3 regions of the Peribacillus sp. YIM B13482 genome follow, and region 3 is predicted to be linked to each of the others. Evidence: riboswitches for the same ligand, from Rfam matches in the RefSeq annotation. Region 3 holds a riboswitch; each other region holds the start of a gene.
What was found. Region 3 has a riboswitch for preQ1 ahead of queF (preQ(1) synthase). Riboswitches for the same ligand answer to the same signal wherever they lie in the genome.

Region 1 (8,406 bases), on a different contig from region 3:
CTGGGCGGCGTTTAATCGGTTTTTCTTTGTCGGTAAACCAGTAGATCATTCTAGCTGATGTTCCGGTTGTTTTACCTACTGTTTTGTACTTAGCTTCCTGGATCACACCTGTTATTAGACGTGTTACAGTCGATTTGCCTCGAATACCGTTTACATTCACACGTACCGGAATGGAATCGAGACGCTTCTGATGGCGTCTTTGTTCGAAGATGCCATAGCCAAGTAAAAAGATCGCACAAATAAATATTGGTGCCATTTTTTAACCTCTCTTTTTTTAAATATTTGATTTACTGAATACACACTACATGATTTTAAACTTAATAGGCAAGAGCCAATTATTCTATCGTAATATAACTGTAGTCAGCTTTTTGCAAAAAATGTATATAGGAGTGTAATAGTATCTAATGGAATAAAATGTTTTATGAGTCCAAAGATATGGCTGAAAGTCGAGTAAAACCTTGATTTATTTACACTAAAATATGGAAAGTTTAATATATGGCCATTATGAATACAATTAAAATAGTTTTATAGGCATTTGAACCCGATTCTTAATGGCTGTATTTGTATAATAAATTGTTATTAAAAGTGAGGTTTATTACAATTTATTGATTGTTTATACCCATTAATTTGACCTAAACGTTACAATATTTACGTATTTGTCATTCAATGTAAGATAGTGCATCTATAGACACATGTAGTCGGACTTTTTTGAATATGGCCAAAGATGAGTAAAAGAACACATCTCTTTTTTTGTAAGTTTTGGGTTTTTTTCTAGAAAAATACCCGTGGGCCTATATTGTGACTTTTACCTAAAACATGAAATAAACTAAGGTTAATCCAATTTATTTAAAAAATACCTAGTTACTTCTATTAATATAGTGTTAATAGAAAAAAGAAAAATAAAAAAAGCTCAGAAGTATATCTGAGCTTTCGGCTTTTATATTTTAAAAGAATGATATGGGTAATGAATCTCCGTTTATCATGGAGAATGTGACGTTTGTAGGGTATAAACTACAACATAAGTAGCTTATTTTTTGAAGGAATCAGGTTAACTGGATTTTTTTCTGTCAGAAATTTCAATGTTGGGGCCTTTTTTACCGCCTTCAATCACATAAAGTCTAGGAGCTAATCTCCTCCTACCTTGATTTTCAGAATTCATCTTCATATAATTTTCGTATTCTTTGCGAAAGAATTTGTTGTTTTTCCGATCTAGTGCTTTTCTTTCGTTAAAATCTGCTATGAATTTGAAAAAACGTTTCATATGAATTCCTCCTTTTGGGGTTAAAAGGTCTTGGTTTAATAGTAACACATTATTGGTGAAATTTAACCTTTTTTTACAATTTTGGAGTGAAATTTATGCTTTTTGTGTGAAAAAAGTTGTGAATTGTTTGGTTTGCAAGAAAGCGTGCAATGAGCCTTACTGAGTATAAGGGCCCGTGCATTGGGTTGAAATGAAATGCTGGATCAAGTGAGTTCTTGTACTGGTGATTTCCAGTAAGTGTGGGTATTGGAAGTGAGAAGTATTTCAGTAAGAATATTCCTAATAAATTCATTATACACTAAATATTCTGAAAACAAAAGAAAATATTCACTTCCAACCCTTTTGATAGATTTTTCTTTTCATGATGATTAACTTTTCATGATTATTAATGCGTATAGTCTTTTATACCCCAAATACACGAAAACGAAACAATCACCATGAAGGGGAGAAAAAGAAAATTTCCCGCGTTCAAGTGACGGGAAATTTTCTAGTATCATAATTGGAATTTCTTGACCTGTTCGGTTAGCAGTTCAGCGGAAGATGCGAGTTCACATGCATGATTCGTGACTTCATCCATCGAAGAGCTGGATTGTTGAGCGGAGGCAGAAACTTGTTCGATTCCTGCCGCGGACTCTGCAGTAACGGCTGCGATATCTTCGATGGCCTGATTGATTTCTTTACTATTTTTGGAGATATAGTTCAATTCAGCTGTAATATGCTGTATTTTCATTCCCATATTCCCGACAGAGTGATTGATTGTTTCAAAGGTTTGGCCGGTGAGCGTAATCTGTTTCGTGCCTTCATCCACCTGTGTATAACCATCTTCCAGGGAGTGGACGACCGTTTTTGAATCTGTTTGAATAGCGGTGACAATATCGGTGATATCCCCAACGGATTGTGTGACCCCTTCAGCGAGTTTCCGCACTTTAGCTGCGACGACGGCGAAGCCCTTGCCATGTTCACCAGCGCGTGCAGCTTCTATGGCTGCATTCAGCGCCAATAGGTTGGTTTGATTGGATATATCTTTGATGACCTGCACAAGCTGTGAGATTTCCTGTGATTGAGAATCGAGCCTTTTCACTTGCCCGACGGCATTTTTGACAATTCCGTCAATCATTTGCATTTGTTGGACCGAACTGCGCATTAAAGTGGTGCCCTCCTTGGTCAAGGATAGGATCTCGGTCGGACTTTGAGATACCTCCATTCCTTCAAGATGGGCCTGCTCGATCTTGCCGGTGAAATCATCCATCATGCGGACCATTTCAGCTGCCCGGTTGGCTTGTGAGTCCGAGCCTTCCGAAAGTTCGTACATGGTAGTCGCAATCTGTTTGCTGCCCTGTTGCACTTCATTTGCTGATTGAGTCAGATCCTCGCTTTGGTTGGAAACGGATTCGGATACAACCAGCATTTTTTCAATCGTATCACGAAGGTTTTTCTGCATTTGGTTGGCGGATACCGTTAATTCACCCATTTCATCATTTGACTTTTGCTCCAGGGGCTCATGATTCAGTTTTCCGTCAGCAACCATTTTCATCCTGTCCCTGACTTTAAGGAGGGGGGTGGTAATGAGGTTTGCAGTCACAAGTGCAAGCACAAGGCCGATAAGGACTGCCGCAATGGATATGATGATACTTGTAGTCTTAACCGATTTCCCGCTTGCGATGACGGTTTCACCTGAAGAGACAATCGTTTTTTCGCGTTCGGAAGCCAGCTCTCTAAACCCATCCATCAATTCATTGCTTATTGGTGCAACTTCATCCTTTAGTATTTCTATAGCACGTTCTTCATTTCCTTGATCATATTGTGTAAATACGCGGTCTATAATAATCGTTCTCCAATCCACGCTTTTCTCAATCAATTCCTTCGTTTTTTCAGAATCACTTAAGGCTAAAAGATCCTCCTGAATGACTTTGCTTTCTTCGGTATATTTTAAGAACTTCTCTTTATTACTTTCGTCGCCAAATAGAATATAGCCTCTTGCGAGTGCGCTTCTTTGTGCAACATTATTGAGTAGTTGTTCTTCATCAATTAGAATCGGCAATTTTTGGCTAATAATATCTTTGGAATGTACAAGTGACTTATTGCTGCTATAAATATTAAATGCTCCTAAGATGATACACAAAGATATGATGAGTGAAAATGCTGCCAATATCTTTCCTTTAATACTTTTCAAATTAATGAACCCCTTTATCGATATTTTATTCACTCTTTTTTATCGGATAAATAATGGGTTATTTAAGCAGATGAGAAGATAACCAAGTTTTCCGTTAGGTGTGATTTTCCATAATCCAAACATCTTGATTTCTTCTCGTTTTCAAGTTACTATTGACTTGGAAAAATATAATATTCCGCATTATGGCGGAAGAGGTTCTAGCTACCCTCTCAAAAAAACTAAGGAGAAACAGTGCTCTTTTCTTAGGGTGCTGTTTTTTTCCGTAAAAAGGAGTTTTATAGAAATGAAGAAGAAAGAAAAGGCAGTGGTTGTGTTTAGCGGAGGTCAGGACAGTACGACGTGCCTGTTCTGGGCGATGGAGAGATATGAGGAAGTGGAAGCGGTGACGTTTGATTATAATCAGCGGCACAGCTTGGAAATCGAATGCGCTCAAGAGATTGCCAAGGAATTGGGCGTGAACCATCATATCCTTGATATGTCGCTGCTGAACCAACTGGCACCGAATGCTTTGACGAGAAGTGACATTGCAGTGGAGGACGGGGAAGACGGGGAATTGCCGTCGACGTTCGTACCAGGGCGGAATTTACTGTTCCTATCGTTTGCCGGAGTGTTGGCCAGTCAGATTGGCGCTAAACATATTGTCACCGGTGTCTGTGAAACGGATTTCAGCGGATATCCGGACTGCCGGGATGTATTCATTAAATCGTTGAATGTGACCTTGAACTTGTCGATGGACCAGTCATTCGTGATTGATACGCCGCTTATGTGGCTTAATAAAGAGGAAACATGGGAGCTTGCCGATCAGCTTGGCGCGTTCGACTTTGTCCGCGAAAAGACCCTGACTTGCTATAACGGAATCATATCAGACGGCTGTGGAGATTGTCCGGCATGTAAGTTGCGGAAAAAAGGATTGGATGACTATGTAAGCAGACGGAAGGTGCTTTCGTGATGTACGGTTTTACTATAGTAGATAAACTCCAAAAAATAGATCAAGATATTCAGCGCAGCCAATTGAAATATACAACTAAAAGGGTCATGGTCAGTAAGGAATTTACCTTTGACGCAGCACACCATCTACATGACTATGAAGGAAAATGCAAGAACTTGCATGGCCATACGTATAAGGTCATTTTCGGATTGAGCGGGTACACGGATTCACGCGGTTTGATGATAGATTTCGGGGACATCAAGGATATATGGAAAAATGAAATTGAAATCCACCTTGATCATCGTTATTTGAATGAAACCTTGCCGCTCATGAACACTACGGCTGAAAATATGGTTGTCTGGATTTATGAAAAAATGGCCGAAGCCCTTTCATTAAAGGAATATGAGGGTGCTAGGGTCGAATTCGTTCGACTATACGAAACGCCGACAAGCTATGCCGAAGCCAGACGGGAGTGGATGGAAAGTGAGTAAACTCCCGGTTATGGAAATCTTCGGACCGACCATCCAAGGTGAGGGAATGGTCATTGGCCAAAAAACCATGTTCGTTCGGACGGCTGGCTGCGATTATTCATGTGCCTGGTGTGATTCCGCATTTACTTGGGATGGCACCGGTAAGGAAGATACCGTCCAAATGACTGCCGAGGAAATATGGGATGAGCTGAAGCGGATTGGGGGTGCCGGTTTTTCCTTCGTGACGATATCAGGCGGAAACCCGGCACTGCTGAAAAACTTAAACAGCCTGGTAGCGATCCTACATGAAAATAAAATGAAAATAGGTGTCGAAACACAAGGGAGCAGATGGCAGGATTGGTTTCTCGATATTGATGAATTGACTATTTCTCCTAAGCCGCCGAGTTCAAAAATGAACACGGACTTTACGGTGCTCGACCAAATCATATCGAACCTTGCCAATCGAAACCCTGAAAACCATGTCTCATTGAAGGTAGTCGTCTTTAACGAAGAGGATTATCAATATGCTAAAAATGTACATGGCCGCTACCCCGATATTCCTTTTTATCTGCAGGTCGGCAATGACGACAGCAGTACGGCGGATGATCGTCAATTGATCAGCGGGCTTTTGAGAAAATACGAGGAGCTAATTGATAAAGTGATAGCCGATGATGAATTGAATGATGTGAAAGTGCTGCCACAGCTTCATACTTATATATGGGGCAACAAGCGAGGCGTGTAAAGATCAGAGACAGAAGGCGGTGTGATGCGTAATCACACTGCCTTTTACATATGGAAAGCTACCTATACCTTTTGAAGGTGTGTAGCTTTGAAGGATGATGTGTATTTAAGGCCATACCCAAATAACCGATCCATTCCAATATGTGCGGTCCAAATTGACCCGATCATCATAAGCGCATCAGACTTTAGAAAAATGGCTAGCAAAATCATGAAAATGGACAGGGTATAAGTGTGAAATAGGTTATAAACCTTTGCTCCAACTCGATCATCAATTAGATAGGCCAACATGGAAACATCAGGCGATAAAATAAATAAAAGGAAAATCCACCAGCTGAATTCATATAACGAATAGATGTAAATCATCGCTAAAAGGACCATGAGTCCTTCGATATGAAGGAATTTCTTTACCATTTTCCAACCTCCCAAAATTTAATTAACCATTGGTCAATAATTTTAGTGAAAAATCAAACAATGTTCTTGATGATATTTTTCACGTGAAAATAAGCTAAACCTTTTACATCTGGATAGGATAGTTCAGAATTGATATAAAAAGTTATGAATCCGTGAAGGGAAAGGAAAATGGACCATATGGATGCAGGATTCAGTTTGTTGTCGGTTAATTCTGTCAAGGATTGGATTAGCTTTTCATAGGTTTTATTAGAATCGAATTGAAGTAACTGCTGAATTTCTTTTTCCTTGGATAAAAACATGATGGAATAATGATTCTGTTGTGTTAAACCAAACTCAATGAAGCATAATAAAATCTTTTCGATTTTTTGAGAAGGGTCATTTTCCGACATGGTGATATCATCGATTAAATGATTTAAAACGGAAAAATCCGTTTTCACCAAACTATAATATATTTCTGCCTTATTTTTAAAGTGATAATAGATGGCTCCATGGCTGCAATCCAATGATTTAGCCAATTGTCTCATTGAGACGTTCGAATACCCTAAGGTTGCAAAAAGGTTTCTAGCTTCAGTCAATACCATTTCCCTGGATAATTCTTTACCTGCCGATTTCCTTGGCGACATCATTCCACCCCCCCTTGTTTATTGACCATTGGTTAAATGGAATGATACCGTACTGATTTACAAATATCAAATATTAGACATTTTTCTAAATGGCTGTTTTTAAGTGAGGGTTTACCATTAAATGTAACTAGAATTTAACTATAACGTCAAACATAGTAAATGGTGAAATCATAGGATTCACTATTAACTAAATATATACTTTTATGGTAAAATGGAGGAAAACCAAGCCCGTTGGAAGGGATGAATAGATGAAAAGGAAATTAGTTATTTTGTCTACAATATTCGTAGTATTTACCAGCTGTTTTTTATTCAATAAATCTTTTAATAATAAAACAAAACCTATGGAAGACATTATAATGGTGTATCCAGCAAATCGAGTAATAACAAATGAAGTGATACTCATTGGGGATGAAGCTGAGGGCAATCTACCTGATATCGATTTGAATGATGAAAAGGAATTGGAAAAATTGGCAAAAAAGTAATATGAGCAAGGTAAAAAGGGGGAAGTAATTTTTACAGAAGAAAATCAGTGAAATCACCTAACTGTAATGAGTAAACTAATGGGGGAGGCCGCAGTTATTGCTAGTTTCGGATAGTATCTATGGGGAACACATTATAGAGGGAGTTCTGGAAGAGCTGATAAAAAGCAAACCGGTCCAAAGATTGCAGGGAATACATCAGGGTGGGGCAAGTTATTTAGTTAATGAGAAGTGGAATGTCACACGATTTGACCATTCAATTGGTGTGATGTTGTTAATAAAGGCGTTTGGCGGTTCATTAGAGGAACAAATCGCGGGCTTGCTGCATGACGTATCCCATACTGCATTCTCACATGTTATAGATTTCGTTCTGGATTGTAAGGATGAAGATTATCATGAAAAGATATATGATCATGTCATTATGGAATCTGAAATCCCATTTATATTGAAGGAATATGGATATGATTGTAAAGTTATTGTTCAATCAAAATGGGAAATGCTTGAACAGCCAGCACCTGGGTTATGTGCCGATAGGGGGGATTATACTCTCCGGGATATGCATCAGTATGGATATATCACACTTGAATCCGTTCACGACTTTCTTGATCATGTAATCATAGTAAATGGAAGAATGTATCTGGATAATATTGATTCGGCGGAATGGTTTGTGAAAACGTATTACAGTGAAGTTATTGATTTTTTCATGGATCCACTTAATATATATGGCTATGATATCTTGGCAAAGACGTTAAAATTGGCTTTGGCTAAAAACCTGATCAGCCTTGATGACTTACTTGGTACAGATGAAGAAGTCATATCCTTGTTAAGCTCCACTGAAGACGATGAAGTGCAAAATCTGTTAAAAAGGATCCATGGTAACGTAAAGGTGAAAGAAGATCAATTGGACTATGATTTACATCGGAAAAATAAAGTGCGCCTGATGGATCCTTCCATCATTCAAGGAACCCAAGTGGTGAGAGCATCCAGTTTATCCGAAAAAGTGAAGAACATGGGAATTGAAGCCTATGAAAAAGCTTCGAAGGGCATGTATCTAAAAGTGATTTCCGATTGAATTTCGCGTCAAACCAAACGGAAAGTGAAAAACTCACGGAATCCATCCTTGAGTTTTTCCCGGAAACATTACCCGTAAATTTATATAGACTATCGACGACTTGTAAGCCGCTTTCTTTTAAGTGGTGGCATTTTATCGATATTCGGACACCATTAAATCGTAAAGGCTTATCAGGTACAACATAGTTAAATATTGTCAGTGTTATTGTTCTGGCAGGCGGCATGCCCAACTGCCGGTTTTGGAGATCT
Region 2 (8,406 bases), on a different contig from region 3:
AATAAATTTGCAAGGCTGAGCGGAACGTCGATGGCTACGCCTCATGTAAGCGGTGCAGCAGCCCTCTTGAAAGTGATTGCGGAAAAGGAATTTGACCGCGAATTAACTGAATCGGAATTATATGCACAGTTAGTGAAAAGTACGGAAGACCTGGGAATAAGCAAAAAGGCACAGGGCAATGGAATGCTTAACCTAACGATAACGGAACAAAGAGTGGAAAATTCCATTAATACTACCATAAAATCAGAAAACCTTCAGTTTCCGAGTAAATCGGTAGTCATGGAAAATTAGAAGTGAAAAAAGGTGCCCCATGATTCTTGGGGCACCTTCCATAATGATTATTTTTTATTTTTCCTAAGAGCTGCAAAAAGCGCTACAATGGAAAGAATTAGTGATATGACAGCCAGAGTGATGATCAGCGTTTGATTGCTATCACCTTCTGTTGTTACGGAATCCTTTGCATTGTCAGTAGTCTTGGAATTATTAGTGTCTGCTTCATTTTTGTGACCATGGTCCGTAGATCCAGCAGCATCCTTGGGAGCTACCGAAATTTCCGTTACAGAATGCGGTAGGTCTGAGCCTTCATCACCGCTCCATTCAACAATTTCACCATCTTCGTAATATTGAAATGCATCCCAGGCCACTTTCGTTTCTTCTTTAGGATTTTGGGCAACGAATGAGAATTGCTGGAATTGTCCAGCGGTTATTCCTTCTTCAGTTGCTGCCCAAGTTACCGTTTTTACATGCCCATCTTTGTCAGCCTTGGTTGTCACTTTCCATCCTGGTACAGGCTGATAGCTTTCAAAAGTAACCCCTTCAGGTACTTTTAAAGTCACCTTTGTGGTGGCAGTCTCTTTTTCAACGGGCACTTTGAGTGTATAAGTTTCCCACGCCTCAGGTGCAGATGAGGTTGGCTTGACCGTAACGTGTGCATACGCAGAACTAGAGAAAATGAATAATGCAGCAAATGTGGAAATAAGAAGCTTTGAAATGTTTTTCATTTGTATTTATCCCTCCTGTTATGAATTCCCTATGAAAATTGTAAAATCAGCATTGATTGAATCCAGGCTATCAGTTAATCCGTGAATATGGATATTCCACTTTCCTGGCATGGTTAATATAGACTTTGATGCAAATGTACCTGTGCTTTTTTCCTTCATTTGCAGCTTTATCTCACCGCCTGGGGTATCTACGGGCTGCATAGTGATTGTAAGCTGTTCTATTTCAGCTATCGGCTTGCCTCCATTGGATAGATCTACTTGAATCAGGTTATCCCCGACTTTATTCGGAGTCACCATTAATGTGACCTCATTATTTTCGTCAGTCAGTAACGTTTTCTCTATTGGACCGGGAGAAGACATGGCAGTTTGGACATTTGTCAATAGAGCCGCAACAATGAGTACGACGATTCCTAAACCAAACTCCATTCCCACACTATAACCAAGTTTTTTAACCCGCTTTTTCCCCCTGAAATAATGAAAGGCCCCTAAAACGATCATGACTAACATGAGACCAATTTTCGCAAGTAACAATTGTCCATATGTTGTATTTATCAATGAATGGATAGTCGGTACATGCTGTAAACTGCTATAGATCCCGCTAATGATCAGTATGATTACAAACAGAAACGACCATCTGGAAAACCTTTGAATGATTGACCAGTAAAAGGTTTTCTTATCGTCTGCCTGCCGATTAGCAAGTCCAGGCAAAATAACCAATAAGGCCAAAAGGCCGCCAAGCCATAAAGCCATGGACAATAAGTGGAGGAAATCCATCAAAACGGCCAGAACCTGATTAGGAACAGCTGCCGTATGTCCAGTTAAAGCCTTACAAACCATCAAGATTGCTATTATGATGAAAGAAAGGAAGGGTAGTGATTTAATCAGTGTGTTCTCGAGCATGAAATAAATAACTAAAAACAGAAGGAGCAACAATAGAATTTCTATGATCCAGATGGTACCGAAGCTTGTAGCATTCAATACTTCTTTTATAAAAGTCCCATTAAACGCATCCGCCCAACCTACACCAGCGTCAATCGTCACTTTTAAAGGCAGACTGCAGAAGATGGAAAATGCTAGACCTGCATATGAAAGCCAAAGGTATAGACGAGCCCTGCTGCTGGCTTCAAAAAGACGAGAACCCTTCATTAAAGATAATTGGAAAAAAAGGATTCCGGTAAGGGCCGCGAAGCATATGTATTGAAGACTTTGCAGGAAAACGGTGATGGAATCCGGAAAACCTGCGTTCACTTTGGAAATTTCTTGATTTGGTAGGACCGTTGAATCTCCAAATTGAAAGGGGATTGTCCCTTCAATGGGATGGCCATCGCTGGAAACCACTCTCCATTTTATGTAGTAAATCCCCTCATCAATAGTGCCTTTCCACTTAGCTTCCAGTACTTTTTCACTTTGTTCCGAGATTGCACTATCTTGAATTTGAATTTTGTCCCCATCTTGGCTGAATACCTCAAGCGAATGGAAAGCTGGTTGTATATTCTCACTGAATTGAATGCTGATCTTTTCAGGAAGAGTATCCATCACTTCATTCGGGCTAGGATTAGAGCTTATTACTGTAGCATGACCAGAAGCCATTGCCGGGTATAAAAGCAAACTGAATAGGCTGACTACCAGCCATAAATAATTCTTCATCTTGGTGTGCCATCATCCTTTCATCAGATTATGTAAGCTTATTATAAAAGGAAAATGTGAAAAAACAGTGAAAATAAATTAGTTATCTAAAGGCAGTTTGAGAGGTTCACTAAAAAAGTGATAACAATAAGGTTAGATTTGCCTAGCTTCCACCATTATAGCCAATAAAACATCGGATGGGAAATATTGGTGGTAATTCCCCTGCGTAAAAATCAAAAGGCCTGTGGCGCAAACCCGATTAAGAAGTAATTTTTCAAGGATAAAGCAAAGACGGCTATTTCAGTTACAGTTTCAAAGGATCGGGAGCGACGTAGTCCTTGTTTTTCTGAAAGGATATGGATGTGGAAAAGGATAAGGAAGAGACCGTGGATGATGTCAAAAAAAAGAGGCGGTAATTGAGGCAACGCAAATGGGTACAGCTGGCAAAACAGAGACCGTTACATCCAATAACGCAGGAGGGCAAAGGATACTTAAAGGGGAACCAACCTGATGAGGCTGTGTCATTCTTGAGGGAAATCAAGGATTTCTTTACCTCCCTATTTTAATTTTATCAAGTATGGTTCCGAAACCTGCAAAAAAGGACAAGATAAAGGCTTGTCCTCCGATTTATACTTATATGGGCAAAATGATTTGGACCTCGGTTCCATGGTTTAGTTCGCTGTTAAAACGGACCTTCCCCCGGTGCGCTTCAATGATTCGGCAGCTGACTGTCAATCCTAACCCTGTTCCTTTTTCTTTAGAAGAATAGAAAGGTTCACCAAGATGCTTTAACCGTTTTTTTTCTATTCCGCTTCCATTATCTTTGATGGTAATGGAAAGGTTATTGTCCATGCGCTCGAAATCAATCAAAATGTGATCGGCGGATGCCTCCATTGAATTCTTGAGCATGTTTATGAATACTTGTTTTAATTGGTTTGCCTCACATAACAGAAGCGGTATTTCGTTTTTAACAGATATTGATATTTGGGTGGGGTACGAGTCCGCCTCTGGTTTCAACAATGTTTTGACATCATTCATCAGTTCGATGATTTGATGTTTGCTGAATGGAAGTTCCTGTGGTTTTGCCAGAACGAGTAACTCGCTTACAATTAGATTGATCCGGTCCAATTCACTTAACATAATCGTGTAGTATTGTTCATAGGGATGGTCGCTCTTTTTAAGCAGCTGGACGAAGCCCTTTAAAGAAGTCAACGGGTTTCGTACTTCGTGGGCTACACTTGCGGCTAGCTCGCCAACTATCGACAATTTTTCGGTTCTTCTCAAGCGTGCTTCGGTTTCTCGAATTTGAGTGACCTCTTTAGCATAAGTGATGATCCCGACCAAATCTTCGCCAACCATCATCGGGACAAACGTACATGAAAGTAAGATGGACTTCCCGTACTTCGTTATGAATTCTATATCTTTCCCTTTTTTGATCCCCTTATGGTTTTCCATGACATATTGGCAAGATGTACGGATTAAATCCGCATCTTCTGCTGAAAATTTCAAATTAATGAATGAGGCACCATGTATTTCTTCTTTTTGAAAGCCTGTTACCGTTTCAAACCTTGGATTTACGGTCGTGATCAATCCGTTTAAATCAAGCATCAGCATCGGATAAGGATTGTGTTCAAACAATGATTTATAGCGTTGTTCACTATCGAATAATTGTTTCTCCGCGACAACCCTTTCAGAAATATCCCTGCCAATGACGACTAAGCCTTTTCGTGAACCATCCTCATTGAACAGAGGAACTTTGATTGTATCAAAGGTCTTGTGATTGCCGTCGGGAAGAGGGATGATTTCCTCACATCTTGTGATTTCCCCTTTTACCCACGTTTCTTCATCGGAACCTTCACAGTATATCAACGCCTCTTTATAAAATTCGGAGTATTCTGCGAGTTCTCTGTCTTTTTTTCCTTTATAGTCTACATGCTCCAATTGAAATAATTGCAGCCCGAAGGCATTGGATTCAAGCCATCGGCCATCACCATCCTTGAAGTTAACGAAATCCACCATTGAATTGATGAGGGTACGCCGACGTTGTTCCGCTTCTTTTAATTGTTTGAATTCTTCCCTTTTAGCTAAGTAAAGGTATAAGATCAAGCCTATAGATAAAAGGAAAAAAATGCCTTCCGCTCTTTGAAGTTGAATGAAGAACTCTTTGTTATGGATATTTGTAGTTAAAAAATAGTCGAACACGACTAGTGTAAGAATCCCGGATAGGATATAAATTGCTAAAATGGAGCGTTTGGACATGGAGATTCTCCCTGATTTTAAGACATTTCAAAGGTAAAATTACATACACATTTTAACAAACTATCGAAAAAAAATATATGCAGAATCCTAAATAAAAAAACAGGGGCCAATGCGGTCACCTGTTTTTTCTGAATAAGGATAGTTTCTTTTTCTTTTTTGCACGCTTATAGATAATGAAAAATAGTAAGAAAAGGAGTGCAAGTGCAGCTAGCGTATATTGGTTCATTTCAACGGATAGGAATCCATATGGGATTAGAGATAGGAAGAAAAAGTATATAAGGTTGCCTAGTGCCGTCGCAAATAAAAAATCCTTGAAAGTGACGGTGCTGACTCCAGCTGCCAAGTTAATTAAACTTGTTGGGATAAGCGGGAAAATCCTGCCGGTAAAAACGTACATGAAACCATGCTCTACAACAGTTTCTTGCCACTTTTTGCCCATCTTCTTTAAAAGAAGTTCCTGAAACCAGTTTCTTGCTGCATAAAAAATAAACCCTGACGCAACAACACTTGTAAACCAACTCCATAGGTAGCCATATATGAATCCGAATATCGTGACATTGATAGTCAGGAGCAATATTAAGGGGATGATTGTAAATGAATTTTGGACAAACATCAATACGAATGTCACAATAAATGTAAGCAATAAGTTTTCCATCAATATGCCAATAACTGAATCCAAGTCACTTTTCCAAATCAAAGTAAATAATTCTGCATTTAAAAAAATAAATAATACCATTACCAATAGACCGGTTAAAGTCAGGACTTTTTTCAAAGGGTCACCACCATTCTGACTAATAGTTTATCATTTTCAAGTTCATTGGTGAAAAAAGAGCTGTCGCATGATGCAGACAGCTCTGTTTACATTATAGTGGGTTAACGACGCGAAGATTCCTTTATAGCCACTTTTCAAACTGAATTCTTTTGTTCATTCCATAAATAATTGGCGCACCAATCAAGAGGACAACGAACTCACCAACAGCCGTGGTCATCCAACTTAACCAGAATGGTAAGCCAAAGGCAAGGTTCAGTTCAATTGCAATTAAGAACATTGTGAATGTGAAAAAGATAATCGTGGCGATCATTCGTCCTTTAATGCTTTTTATGGACCGAGATACAAAAATGACAAGCAATAAGGCGAGTACGGATTGCCCTACCCCGAAAATCAAATCAAATGGCACCATCGGCGAAAAAAGCAGATTAGATATGAAGACGCCGCCCACGATACCGTAGATATACTTTTTATTGAATACAATCAGATGATTCAACATTTCCGGTACACGAAATTGGAACATCTCAAAAGCAATTGGTTTAAACACCAATGAGACCGCCACATACAAGGGAGCCAATAACCCGTTTATCACGAGTGTACGAACATTCATTTTACTCTCTCCCTAGTTTTTTATCGTGGGATGGTTACGAACCACGTTAAGGCTTTTGCCCGAAGATTAATAGTATCTCATGTAAGCTTGTTTGGTCAATTTGTAAAGAATGGTTGTATTTATAAGGCAGGGGAAGTCCAAAAGGGTTTTGATTTATTGTAATGAAGGATGATATTATTTTTGTATGAACTTCAAAGGAGTGAAAATTATATGTGTATCGAGAGTGTCAAAAGCCATTTTAAACAATGGGACCGGGAAGGCGATGTAATGGAGTTCGAAACATCGAGTGCTACGGTGATTGAGGCAGCAGTTACCATCGGCGTTATCCCAGCACGGATCGCTAAGACTCTTTCCTTTAGGGGGGAAGGTGAACATGCTATTTTGGTTGTAGCGGCAGGGGACGCAAAAGTGGATAATAAGAAATTTCGTCAGGTGTTCGGATTCAAAGCACGAATGTTATCACCTGAGGAAGTGCTCGAACAAACGGGCCATGCCATCGGAGGAGTTTGCCCATTTGGACTTGCAAACGATCTAGATGTTTTTCTTGATGTATCAATGAAGCGCTTTGAGTCATTGTTCCCGGCATGCGGCAGTACGAACTCTGCAATAGAACTTACACTCGCAGAATTATTTGAATATTCAGGAGCAAAGGGTTGGGTGGATGTTTGTAAGGCTTGGGAAGGAGAGGGGAATGAGGAAACGGCGGTAGGCAATGCTGTTGATGGCATTTGATTTATGGTGCCAAAAAGATCCAGATGAATGGGATTGAGTCCACTTAGTGGACTTTATTTATTGATGACATGGACATTTTATTATTCAGTTAGCGGTTAAAGCCTTATAAACTTGTTCGAATGCGATTGCTCCAAAACTTTGAAGAGGCAATCGCTCTTAAAGCGGTTCGTGATTGGTAAAACGTGCAGAAAGTTCATAAGCGGAGGATGAAAGATGTTAATTGGAAGCCATGGAAAAAGCAATAGCAGCTATCTTAGTCTTAAAACTCTTTATGAAGAAAATATTACGGTAAAGAGCATAGCCCAGGAGCTTGAGTTTTGCCATAAAAACGATCTGGCGCTGGATATCCAGAAAGCTCTGGAAAAAAAGAATTTTGATATATTGGCAGTGCAAGATCAAGGAGAAATCATCGGATATATAGATAGGGAAGAACTAGGTGAAGGGAGCGTTTCGGAATATTTAAGAAATTTTTCACCAAGGGAAATGGTTTCGGATTCAACCCCTTTGATCCAGCTTCTCCATATTTTTAAGAATAAAACAAGGGTGTTCGTATTGGAGAATAATTCAATTAAAAAGTTGATCACCCATGCCGACCTTCAAAAGCCTCCAATCAGGATGCTCATATTCGGATATATTACCTTATTGGAAATGAGGATGAGCGATATCATCATGGATAGATTTGGCGATGGCACCTGGCATCCAATGATCAGCGAAGACCGTTTAGAAAAAGCAACCGAATTATATAGGAGGAGAATCGATAAAAATGAAGATATCAATTTAATAGAGTGCCTGCAAATCAGTGATAAATTCGACATCATACATAAGGATAAACAACTGAGGTGTTTCTTCCAAATCCCTTCAAAAAGTAAAGGGAAAAAGGATGCAAATGCCATCCGGAAATTACGTGATAAGATTTCCCATGCTAATGAACTGGGTCTGGACATGTCGTGGATGGAAATCATTGAGGTTGTCGAGTCCTGTGGCCAACTGCTCGAAATCTCTGAATCCTATCAGTATGAAAAATAAGGATCCGGCTATTAGCTGGTTCTTTTTTATCGTTTAGATCCAGACAGAAAAAAACTGCCCATATCAGGCAGTTTCCCCGTAAACTCAAAACTCCGGTAGTTGATCCAGGTTATTTTCTTTTATCCCATCGGGCTCACTCCGCAATATGTCACGGCCATATTTATGAAAGACGTCAACATTGGCCAGGTTGCCTGCTTTGGCTTCCGAAAGGGCAGTGGGGTAGTCGAGCTCGCGGCCGGAGTCCGTCTTGATGGCGATAATATTGTCCTCTTCATTTTTCCTTACGGCGATGATTTCTTCTTTTCCAGCTGAATCAAGTTGGTTTGCTTGCGGTGTTCCTTGCTGTTTATAGGATTCATAGGCTTTTTCAAATTGGTCCATGT
Region 3 (8,406 bases):
TGGCGATGCCATTTATCATTGGGTTAATGAACATTGTTACACCATTACAAATAGGGGCACGTGACGTAGCATTCCCACGTCTAAACGCAGTAAGCTTCTGGTTATTCTTTATGGGGGCAATGCTATTTAACATCTCTTTCGTAGTCGGTGGTTCTCCTGATGCAGGCTGGACATCTTACTTCCCGCTGGCAAGTAACGATTTCAGTGAATCAGTAGGTTCGAACTATTACGCGATTGCAATTCAAATAGCTGGTATCGGTACATTACTGACTGGTATCAACTTTATCGTAACCATCTTGAAAATGAGAGCACCTGGCATGAACTTAATGAAAATGCCAATGTTCACATGGTCTATCTTGATCACAAACTTTATTATCGTTTTCGCTTTCCCTGTATTGACAGTGGCACTTGCGTTAATGACAATGGATCGACTATTCGGAACTCAGTTCTTTACGATGGCTAATGGCGGTAGCGATATGCTTTGGGCAAACTTGTTCTGGGTTTGGGGACATCCTGAAGTTTATATAGTTATTCTTCCGGCTTTCGGTATTTACAGTGAAATCATTTCGACTTTTGCACGTCGTAACCTGTACGGGTATAATTCGATGGTTATCTCTATGGTAGCTATTTCTACACTATCCTTCGTTGTATGGGCTCACCATTTTTATACAATGGGTCACGGTGCAATGGTTAACGGTATCTTCTCGGTTACCACAATGGCAATTGCTGTTCCGACCGGTGTTAAGATTTTCAACTGGTTGTTCACACTTTGGAAAGGTAAAATCGTTTTTACCGTCCCAATGTTATACTCTTTAGCTTTCATTCCGATTTTCACTCTCGGTGGGGTAACTGGGGTTATGCTTGCCATGGCAAGTGCTGACTACCAATACCATAATACAATGTTCTTAGTAGCTCACTTCCACTACGTTTTGATCCCTGGTACTGTATTTGCCGTACTTGCTGGTTTTACGTACTGGTGGCCAAAAATGTTTGGTTTCATGTTGAGCGAAAAGATAGGGAAATGGTCGTTCTGGTTCATTACAATCAGCTTTAATGTAACATTCTTCCCGATGTTCATAACTGGTTTAGATGGGCAAGCACGTCGTATGTATACGTACTCTGAATCAACGGGCTATGGTCCATTGAATTTGCTCTCTTTCGTTGGAGCAATTGGCATGGCAATAGGTTTTGCGCTTATTGTGTACAATATCTATTGGAGTACTCGTTATGCATCAAGAAATATTTCAAAAGATCCATGGGATGCACGTTCTCTAGAATGGGCTACACATACACCAATTCCAGAATACAATTTTGCAATTGTACCTACAGTTGATTCTACAGAAGCATTCTGGGATTCTAAGAAAAAGGGCTTTAAATTATTTGGTGGTAAAGTAGAAAAGATTCATATGCCAAATAACAGTGGCGTGCCGTTTATCTTGAGCTGTATCTTCTTCGTTTGGGGCTTTGCAATGGTATTCAGCATGTGGATCATTGCAATCATTGCCACACTTGGTATCTTTGCTTGTATGGCTCACCGTTCATTCGAAAAAGACCACGGACGTTATATCTCCGTTGAAGAGATTGAAGAAACTGAAAATAAATTGCGAGGTGCTAAGTAATGAAAATAGATAACTCGCTGCCACTAGAATATAGCACGGAAGAAAATCGCTTAAAGATTTTTGGATTTTGGATTTTCCTGGGGGCAGAAATAGCTCTTTTCGCTACACTGTTCGCCACTTATTTTGTATTAGTTCATGGTACTGGAAATGGTCCTACAGGGGACGAACTCTTTAAAGTACCAACCCTAATGCTTCAAACAATTTTTCTTTTAACCAGTAGTTTTACCATTGGTCTTGGAATCAATGCAATGAGACTTGGTAGACAGAAAGCAATGCTTGGTTTCTTTATTATCACCCTTATTCTTGGTTTAGGCTTTTTGGGAGTCGAAATCTATGAATTCGTGGAGTATGTACATGAAGGAGCAACCATTCAAACAAGTGGTTTCTTATCTAGTTTGTTTGCGTTACTAGGTACGCATGGAGCTCACGTTACACTTGGTTTATTCTGGGGAACTTTCATCATTCTGCAGATTAAAAAACGCGGTATGACTCCAGAAACTACAAACAAAGCTTTCATCTTTTCTCTTTACTGGCATTTCTTAGACGTTGTCTGGATTTTCATCTTCAGTTTCGTCTACCTGAAAGGAATGATGTAATATGAAAGAATTATTCCCACGGGGCCAAGTTATGGGATTTGCTTTTTCACTAGTCCTGACTTTGGTTGCACTATCAGTTATAGTGTATGATCTCTCACTTAAAATGGCTTTAATCATCCTACTTGTTACAGCCTTCATGCAAGCTGCACTTCAATTTGTTATGTTCATGCATGCAGGAGAGTCTGAAGATAAAGCATCGATTTACACAAACGTTTACTACGGATTGTTTGTTGCATTGGTTACAATTTTCGGTACAATGCTAACAATGATTTGGGGATATCAATAATCCATTCCTGCAAAACTGGGCGTCTTGATGACGCCCAGTTTTTTTGTATTCAAATTATGGTGAGCGTAAAATTACATACATTCAATTCACTGCATTATAGAAGTTTGTATTGATAAGAAAGAAGAGGGGTTAGGAGAGGCAAATACTGTGATGGAAAATAATTAAGTATCTCCTTAATTTATTGTGTATCCTGTATTATAATGGGGTACGGTGGACTTTTTGCATTTAGATATATTGAAAATGAGACTCAAATTCAAACGTGATATTGGATATATCTATAAAAAATAATTTTAGCGTAAACAAAAAGATCCATTTTTGAAATTAGATGATCAAGATGATTAAGTTAGTATAAAGTTTTTATATTCACCAATAGTTAAACGTTAATAGAACGGACACATTTCCTAAGAAAAGCTTTCCGCTCTTTTGATATAATAAGTGATATAGTAGTTAACTATGCCTTAGCGGAGATGATGAATATGACATTGCCGGTTTTGATTTTGACAATTATCATAAGTTTGATTAAATTATTAGTTACCTGTCTTCCAACAGATGCAGTGAATTGGATTCTCAGCAAATTTGAAATGCATTCAGAACTTAGTGATGCGAATGCCACCGTAACCTTTGACGGAAAACGGTTGGAAGGTGAAGAAAAAACTCAAGTTATTAATTATTTCAACAAAGCTAAATTTTTGAAAAAGAATCATATATTTCCGGGTAACGAACAATTATTTTTACATCCAGAGAACAGTGGGGCTCCATTAGTCATTGATACTAAAAAAGGCAAGAAGGATGTTAGGTTATTTTTGTACATTTACAACGACCACGTGGATGTAGTTAAACAGTACAAGAAGAAAGTAGTTGCGTATAGTCTGCTCTCCAATAGCCTTCAAGAACGTTCAATGCCATTAATAAGGGATGTAGTTTAAAAGGAACATAAACAAAGTCGCTCTTTTTTTCTGATTCAGATTGAGAGTTTAATGTTCACAAACTGACGCATTTAAATTGGTATCATATGAAAAAAGCTATTAAAAGTGGATTTAGGGGAAAATCGTTATCGAGGAGTTCTTTGAATAGAACAAAATTCATTAGAATACTATAAATGAAATACAATAAATCTGGATTTAAATGCGAAAAGTAATTTTGATGATTATGTCTAAAAGGGTAATAAAAAAAGCAGGTATCTAAAGCGATGCCTGCTTTTTTAAGCTTTCCATTGTTTTTCCACTTGATTAAGGGCTTGTTGTAATATTTCTTCTTGATTAGTACCTGGTTTAGTAAGGACGTTAGTTTGATAAGATTTTCCTTGGAAATCAACTGTTACTGTAACTTTTACCATTATACATCTTTCCTTTCTTGGTTCAGTAATGAGGTGGTTGTACCTACTTCTTTTATACCCGTAGGGGAAGACTTTTCAAACATTGCGAAGTAGCAAAGTGTGGAGAACTAATATTCAAAATTATCTGATATTTAGAAGGGGATGTCAACACTTTTTTTTGACAGACTCCATTTCCTGATTTATTTTTATGTGTACAAGGCTTGTGTATTGGGGTCAGACCATACCCTTTTTTGCGGCTATATAAAGACGACCTGGCTTGTGTGCGTATAACAGCCAGGTTGTTTTTGTAAAATTAACTATTCATATTTTAGTTAAGATAATTCCGATTAATGCTGCAAGTACGCCGGCAATTTGATAGGATTTAAGTTTTTCTTTGAATAAATAACAACCAGCGAATACGACAACTAAACAGTTCAGGCTGACGACAGGGAAGATGATGCTGGCGATTCCAGTATTTAATGCAAAGAAATAACATCCATAGGCTATGATGCTTAATAATCCTACGAGTGATCCAATTTTCACTTCCATTAACTTAATCTTCTCATTCTTGATGGCTAATGCCGAAATGAGATAAAGTGTTCCGCCACCATACATTGATACTAGGATATCAAGGGAGTTTAAATGAAGACGGGTTGATGTCGTCATTAAGATACCTAGCACACCAAATGAGAAAATCGCAAATAATGTGTGCATCATCCAAGGTAAATATTGATGATTGCCCTTAGCATTAGGTGTATACTGAATGACAAGGGTAGCGAGCAGCATGCAGACAATTCCGCTCCACTGCAGCGAAGAAATATGCTCATGAAAAATTAATGCAGCACAGAGGATGGGAAATATTGCATTTGCTGCGATCAGTGGTGATGTCAAACTTGCCGGCCCTTTTTCAAAGGCGCTTGCCATCTGGATATTACCGTTAGCGTTCAGTACACCAATGGCTCCACCAAGCAAGATGGATAGCCAGTTAGTAGTCAAACCATCTACAAATCCGCTATATAAAAGTGCCATGATGAAGGCGGTAAAATAAAAGAAAAATTGGATATGTACCTTTGAGTAACCCTTTCCGCTACTCCATTTAAAAATGCTGTTATTGATTCCGAAACATAAACTGGTGATAAGAGCCGCAAAAATCCACATTGCTTTAATCTCTTCCTTCATGTAGGATAAACTTCTTCTACATTTTAAGCCGAATACGTGTAGGAATCAAACTAAAATAAAAAGTAGATTGACAGATTAAATATTTTTTTCTATATTTACTATGACAATTTTAAAATATTTCCCGATAAACGGGAGAGGTTCATAGCTTCACCCTCTTAAAAAAACTATGGCTTTGATTTTTTTTGCGAATCAACCATATCTTTGAGGAGATATGGTTTTTGTTATATAGAGGCCCATTTTATGAATCTCCCCTGACAAACGTGGATGAGGAGGACTTTTTATGTCTGGAAGAAAAGAAGAAGAATTAAAAAAAGATATCACACTGCTTGGGAATCAAGGGACAAAATATACATTTGACTATGCGCCTGAAATTCTGGAATCATTCGATAACAAGCATCCGAACCGGGATTATTTCGTCAAATTCAATTGCCCGGAATTCACTAGCTTATGTCCAATAACGGGCCAGCCGGACTTTGCGACCATTTACATCAGCTATATTCCAAGTGTGAAGATGGTGGAAAGCAAGTCATTGAAACTTTATTTATTCAGCTTCCGTAATCATGGTGATTTCCATGAAGACTGCATGAACATCATCATGAATGATTTAATCGAGTTAATGGATCCCAAATATATTGAAGTCTGGGGCAAGTTTACACCTAGGGGCGGAATTTCCATCGATCCTTACACAAATTATGGTAAACCAGGTACGAAGTATGAGGAAATGGCGGATTACCGCTTGATGAATCATGACTTATACCCGGAAACGGTGGATAATCGCTAATGATTAGAAAAAGACAACTGGCTTATGCCGTTGTCTTTTTTTGGGTTTTTGTTATTCTCATTCAGTAAACTCACTATTTTGTATTTTTTAAAAACACAAATGTCCTCCTGAAACGGAATTACCACTTGATTGTTTCGTGAAAAAACGTAATAATAGGAAGAGTTAATTTTGACAGAATATTTTCAAAAATAGGGGATGTCGTGATGAAAGTTGCAAAGTTTGGCGGAAGTTCACTTGCGTCAGGAGAACAGTTGAAAAAGGTATTCGAAATTGTAGTTGCTGATCCAGAGAGGAAGATTGTTGTCGTTTCGGCTCCAGGGAAACGCAATTCAAATGATATAAAGGTGACGGATCTATTGATTGAGGCTGCGGAACAGCAGCTGCGCGGGGATAACGGAGAGCATTTGATAGAAGATGTGGTATCCCGCTATGCGAGCATTGCTGAAGAGCTGGATATATCCGAGGAGGTCATCACTGGGATTCATGGAAATCTAAAAGCACTGTTGCATGGAGACCAATCTAACCCGAAGCGCTATTTGGATGCTTTAATGGCCAGTGGCGAGGATAATAATGCGAAGCTGGTTGCAGGTTATTTTCAAAGCCGTGGTGTAGAGGCTCAGTATATAAATCCAAAGAAGGCTGGCTTGATCGTAACGGATGAAGATGGATTTACCCAGGTGATGCCAGAATCGTATGATCGGTTATATGCTCTACGTGATGAGCCAGGAATCGTAGTATTCCCAGGGTTCTTCGGATACACGTTAGATGGTGAGGTTTTAACATTCTCAAGAAGCGGTTCCGATATTACGGGTTCGATTCTTGCGAATGGGGTCAAAGCCGATTTGTATGAGAACTTTACGGACGTGGATGCCGTTTATGCGGTGAATCCAAATGTGGTTTCCAATCCGAAGGGAATCAGGGAATTAACCTATCGTGAAATGCGGGAGCTTTCTTATGCCGGTTTCTCGGTATTTCATGATGAGGCGTTGATTCCTGCATTCCGTGCGGGAATACCAGTCCATATACAAAATACAAACAATCCGGCTGCACAAGGGACCCGCATTGTAAGTTCACGGGATAATACGAATGGGCCGGTTATTGGGATTGCAAGTGATAAAGGATTTTGCAGTATTTACATTAGCAAATATTTGATGAACCGGGAAGTTGGTTTTGGTCGGAAACTGCTGCATATCCTTGAAGATTACGGAGTTTCGTATGAGCATATTCCATCAGGCATCGATGATGTGACACTTATTCTAAGGCAGGACCAGATGGAGGGTGAAACCGAGAAGAAAATCATTTCACGAATCAAGAAAGAGCTACATGCCGATGAGGTGAATGTGGAGCATGATCTTGCTTTGATCATGATTGTAGGTGAAGGAATGCGTCATAATGTCGGTACAACGGCAAGGGCGTCAAAAGCGCTGGCCGAAGCAAAGGTGAACATTGAAATGATCAACCAAGGCTCTTCGGAAGTAAGCATGATGTTCGGTGTGAAAGGGCACAGTGAAGAGACGGCCATTCAGGCCTTATATCACGAATTTTTTTGAGTAAGAGCGTTTAGGGACCTCCTTGAAAAGGGAGGTTTTTTTGGATATGAATTGTCCCCGCCAATAATAAGTTGAATTCCATGATTGTGAAAAACGAATGATGGAAAACAATTAAGTTCGAGTGAATAAAAGACGCGCCGAGGGTAGCGCGTCATGTTTAGTTCAGGACCCATTTGTCCTTTAAGAATAATATCCTTGAGACAGTAAAGAAGAGGATGATCGAGACAATGAGGGAGCTGGCTGTCAGGAAGATATTCTGAATATCAATCACACCATATATCAATTCTTTAAAGAGTGCGAAGATGTTTAAAATCGGCAGCAGGAAGTGCTTGTTTGTTAACTCATGTAAACCTGTGCCTCCTAAAAACAATGTCGGCAAAATGACGAGCATAGTAATGGGCGATAAATAGTTTTGTGATTCCTTTACAGTTTTCGAAATGATGCTTGCGGATATGATTCCCCCTTACAAGTTTGGACATGAAAATATAATTTAGATCACGGCTGTTCTCTTCTATATAAAGCGATTCCAGCTTCCCTTTATAAATCAGTTCCCCTTTATGCATCATTGTTACAGAGTCACAGAGCAATGTTACTTCTTCCATGATATGGCTTGAAAAAAGACGTTCCCCTCTCATCTTTGCCTTTAAAGGATCATGACGTTGTGGCACTGATAGGGAATGTCCTCGCAAATGCGATAGAAGCTGCTGCATCATGGCAGGAGGAAAGAAGGGAGATAGCCCAAATTACGCTCCATTTTTATAAGCGGAGTGGTATGTACCTATTATCATGCAGTAACAGTTGTCTGCCAGTACCTAATCCCATTCTGGACGGACTGTTTGAAAAATACGGTCAAACCACGAAATGGGGGCAGCATGATGGGATGGGTACGAAAATCATCGCTAATATCGTGAAAAAACATCAAGGATATTTGGATTTCACCTATAAAAGTGAAGAATTCAACTTAAAAATTAAGGTGCCGGCTATTAAATAATCATCTTTAAGGGGTTATTATAAGTGAAAAACAACATTTGCCTGCGTTTTGCTCTTAAATATAAAAGGAAAGCCTCCAAATAGAAGATT

Region 1: linked by a shared signal. The riboswitch ahead of queC (7-cyano-7-deazaguanine synthase QueC) and the one ahead of queF (preQ(1) synthase) in region 3 are both predicted to bind preQ1.
Region 2: linked by a shared signal. The riboswitch ahead of ACFX4L_RS15330 (QueT transporter family protein) and the one ahead of queF (preQ(1) synthase) in region 3 are both predicted to bind preQ1.

The regions. Positions count from the first base shown of each region.
Region 1 is NZ_JBHZPF010000014.1:3,007-11,412, reverse strand. It holds gene pgsB (poly-gamma-glutamate synthase PgsB) at 1-256, opposite strand, end outside; gene ACFX4L_RS09375 (hypothetical protein) at 1,049-1,261, opposite strand; gene ACFX4L_RS09370 (methyl-accepting chemotaxis protein) at 1,755-3,434, opposite strand; PreQ1 riboswitch class I at 3,620-3,662, shown strand; gene queC (7-cyano-7-deazaguanine synthase QueC) at 3,718-4,383, shown strand; gene queD (6-carboxytetrahydropterin synthase QueD) at 4,383-4,853, shown strand; gene queE (7-carboxy-7-deazaguanine synthase QueE) at 4,846-5,574, shown strand; gene ACFX4L_RS09350 (DUF4260 domain-containing protein) at 5,637-5,984, opposite strand; gene ACFX4L_RS09345 (TetR/AcrR family transcriptional regulator) at 6,038-6,610, opposite strand; gene ACFX4L_RS09340 (hypothetical protein) at 6,856-7,089, shown strand; gene ACFX4L_RS09335 (HD domain-containing protein) at 7,187-8,158, shown strand.
Region 2 is NZ_JBHZPF010000031.1:1,386-9,791, reverse strand. It holds gene ACFX4L_RS15355 (S8 family peptidase) at 1-291, shown strand, start outside; gene ACFX4L_RS15350 (YcnI family copper-binding membrane protein) at 339-1,001, opposite strand; gene ACFX4L_RS15345 (copper resistance CopC/CopD family protein) at 1,020-2,648, opposite strand; gene ACFX4L_RS15340 (PAS domain S-box protein) at 3,261-4,886, opposite strand; gene ACFX4L_RS15335 (TVP38/TMEM64 family protein) at 5,002-5,658, opposite strand; gene ACFX4L_RS15330 (QueT transporter family protein) at 5,780-6,265, opposite strand; PreQ1 riboswitch class I at 6,272-6,316, opposite strand; gene ACFX4L_RS15325 (YbaK/EbsC family protein) at 6,476-6,997, shown strand; gene ACFX4L_RS15320 (hypothetical protein) at 7,211-8,023, shown strand; gene ACFX4L_RS15315 (DUF3892 domain-containing protein) at 8,108-8,404, opposite strand.
Region 3 is NZ_JBHZPF010000011.1:49,686-58,091, forward strand. It holds gene qoxB (cytochrome aa3 quinol oxidase subunit I) at 1-1,619, shown strand, start outside; gene qoxC (cytochrome aa3 quinol oxidase subunit III) at 1,619-2,215, shown strand; gene qoxD (cytochrome aa3 quinol oxidase subunit IV) at 2,217-2,501, shown strand; gene ACFX4L_RS08135 (YfmQ family protein) at 2,978-3,427, shown strand; gene ACFX4L_RS08140 (BA3454 family stress response protein) at 3,703-3,837, opposite strand; gene ACFX4L_RS08145 (DMT family transporter) at 4,138-4,995, opposite strand; PreQ1 riboswitch class I at 5,124-5,169, shown strand; gene queF (preQ(1) synthase) at 5,276-5,776, shown strand; gene ACFX4L_RS08155 (aspartate kinase) at 5,980-7,326, shown strand; partial or broken gene ACFX4L_RS08160 (ABC transporter ATP-binding protein) at 7,785-7,946, opposite strand; gene ACFX4L_RS08165 (GHKL domain-containing protein) at 7,988-8,317, shown strand.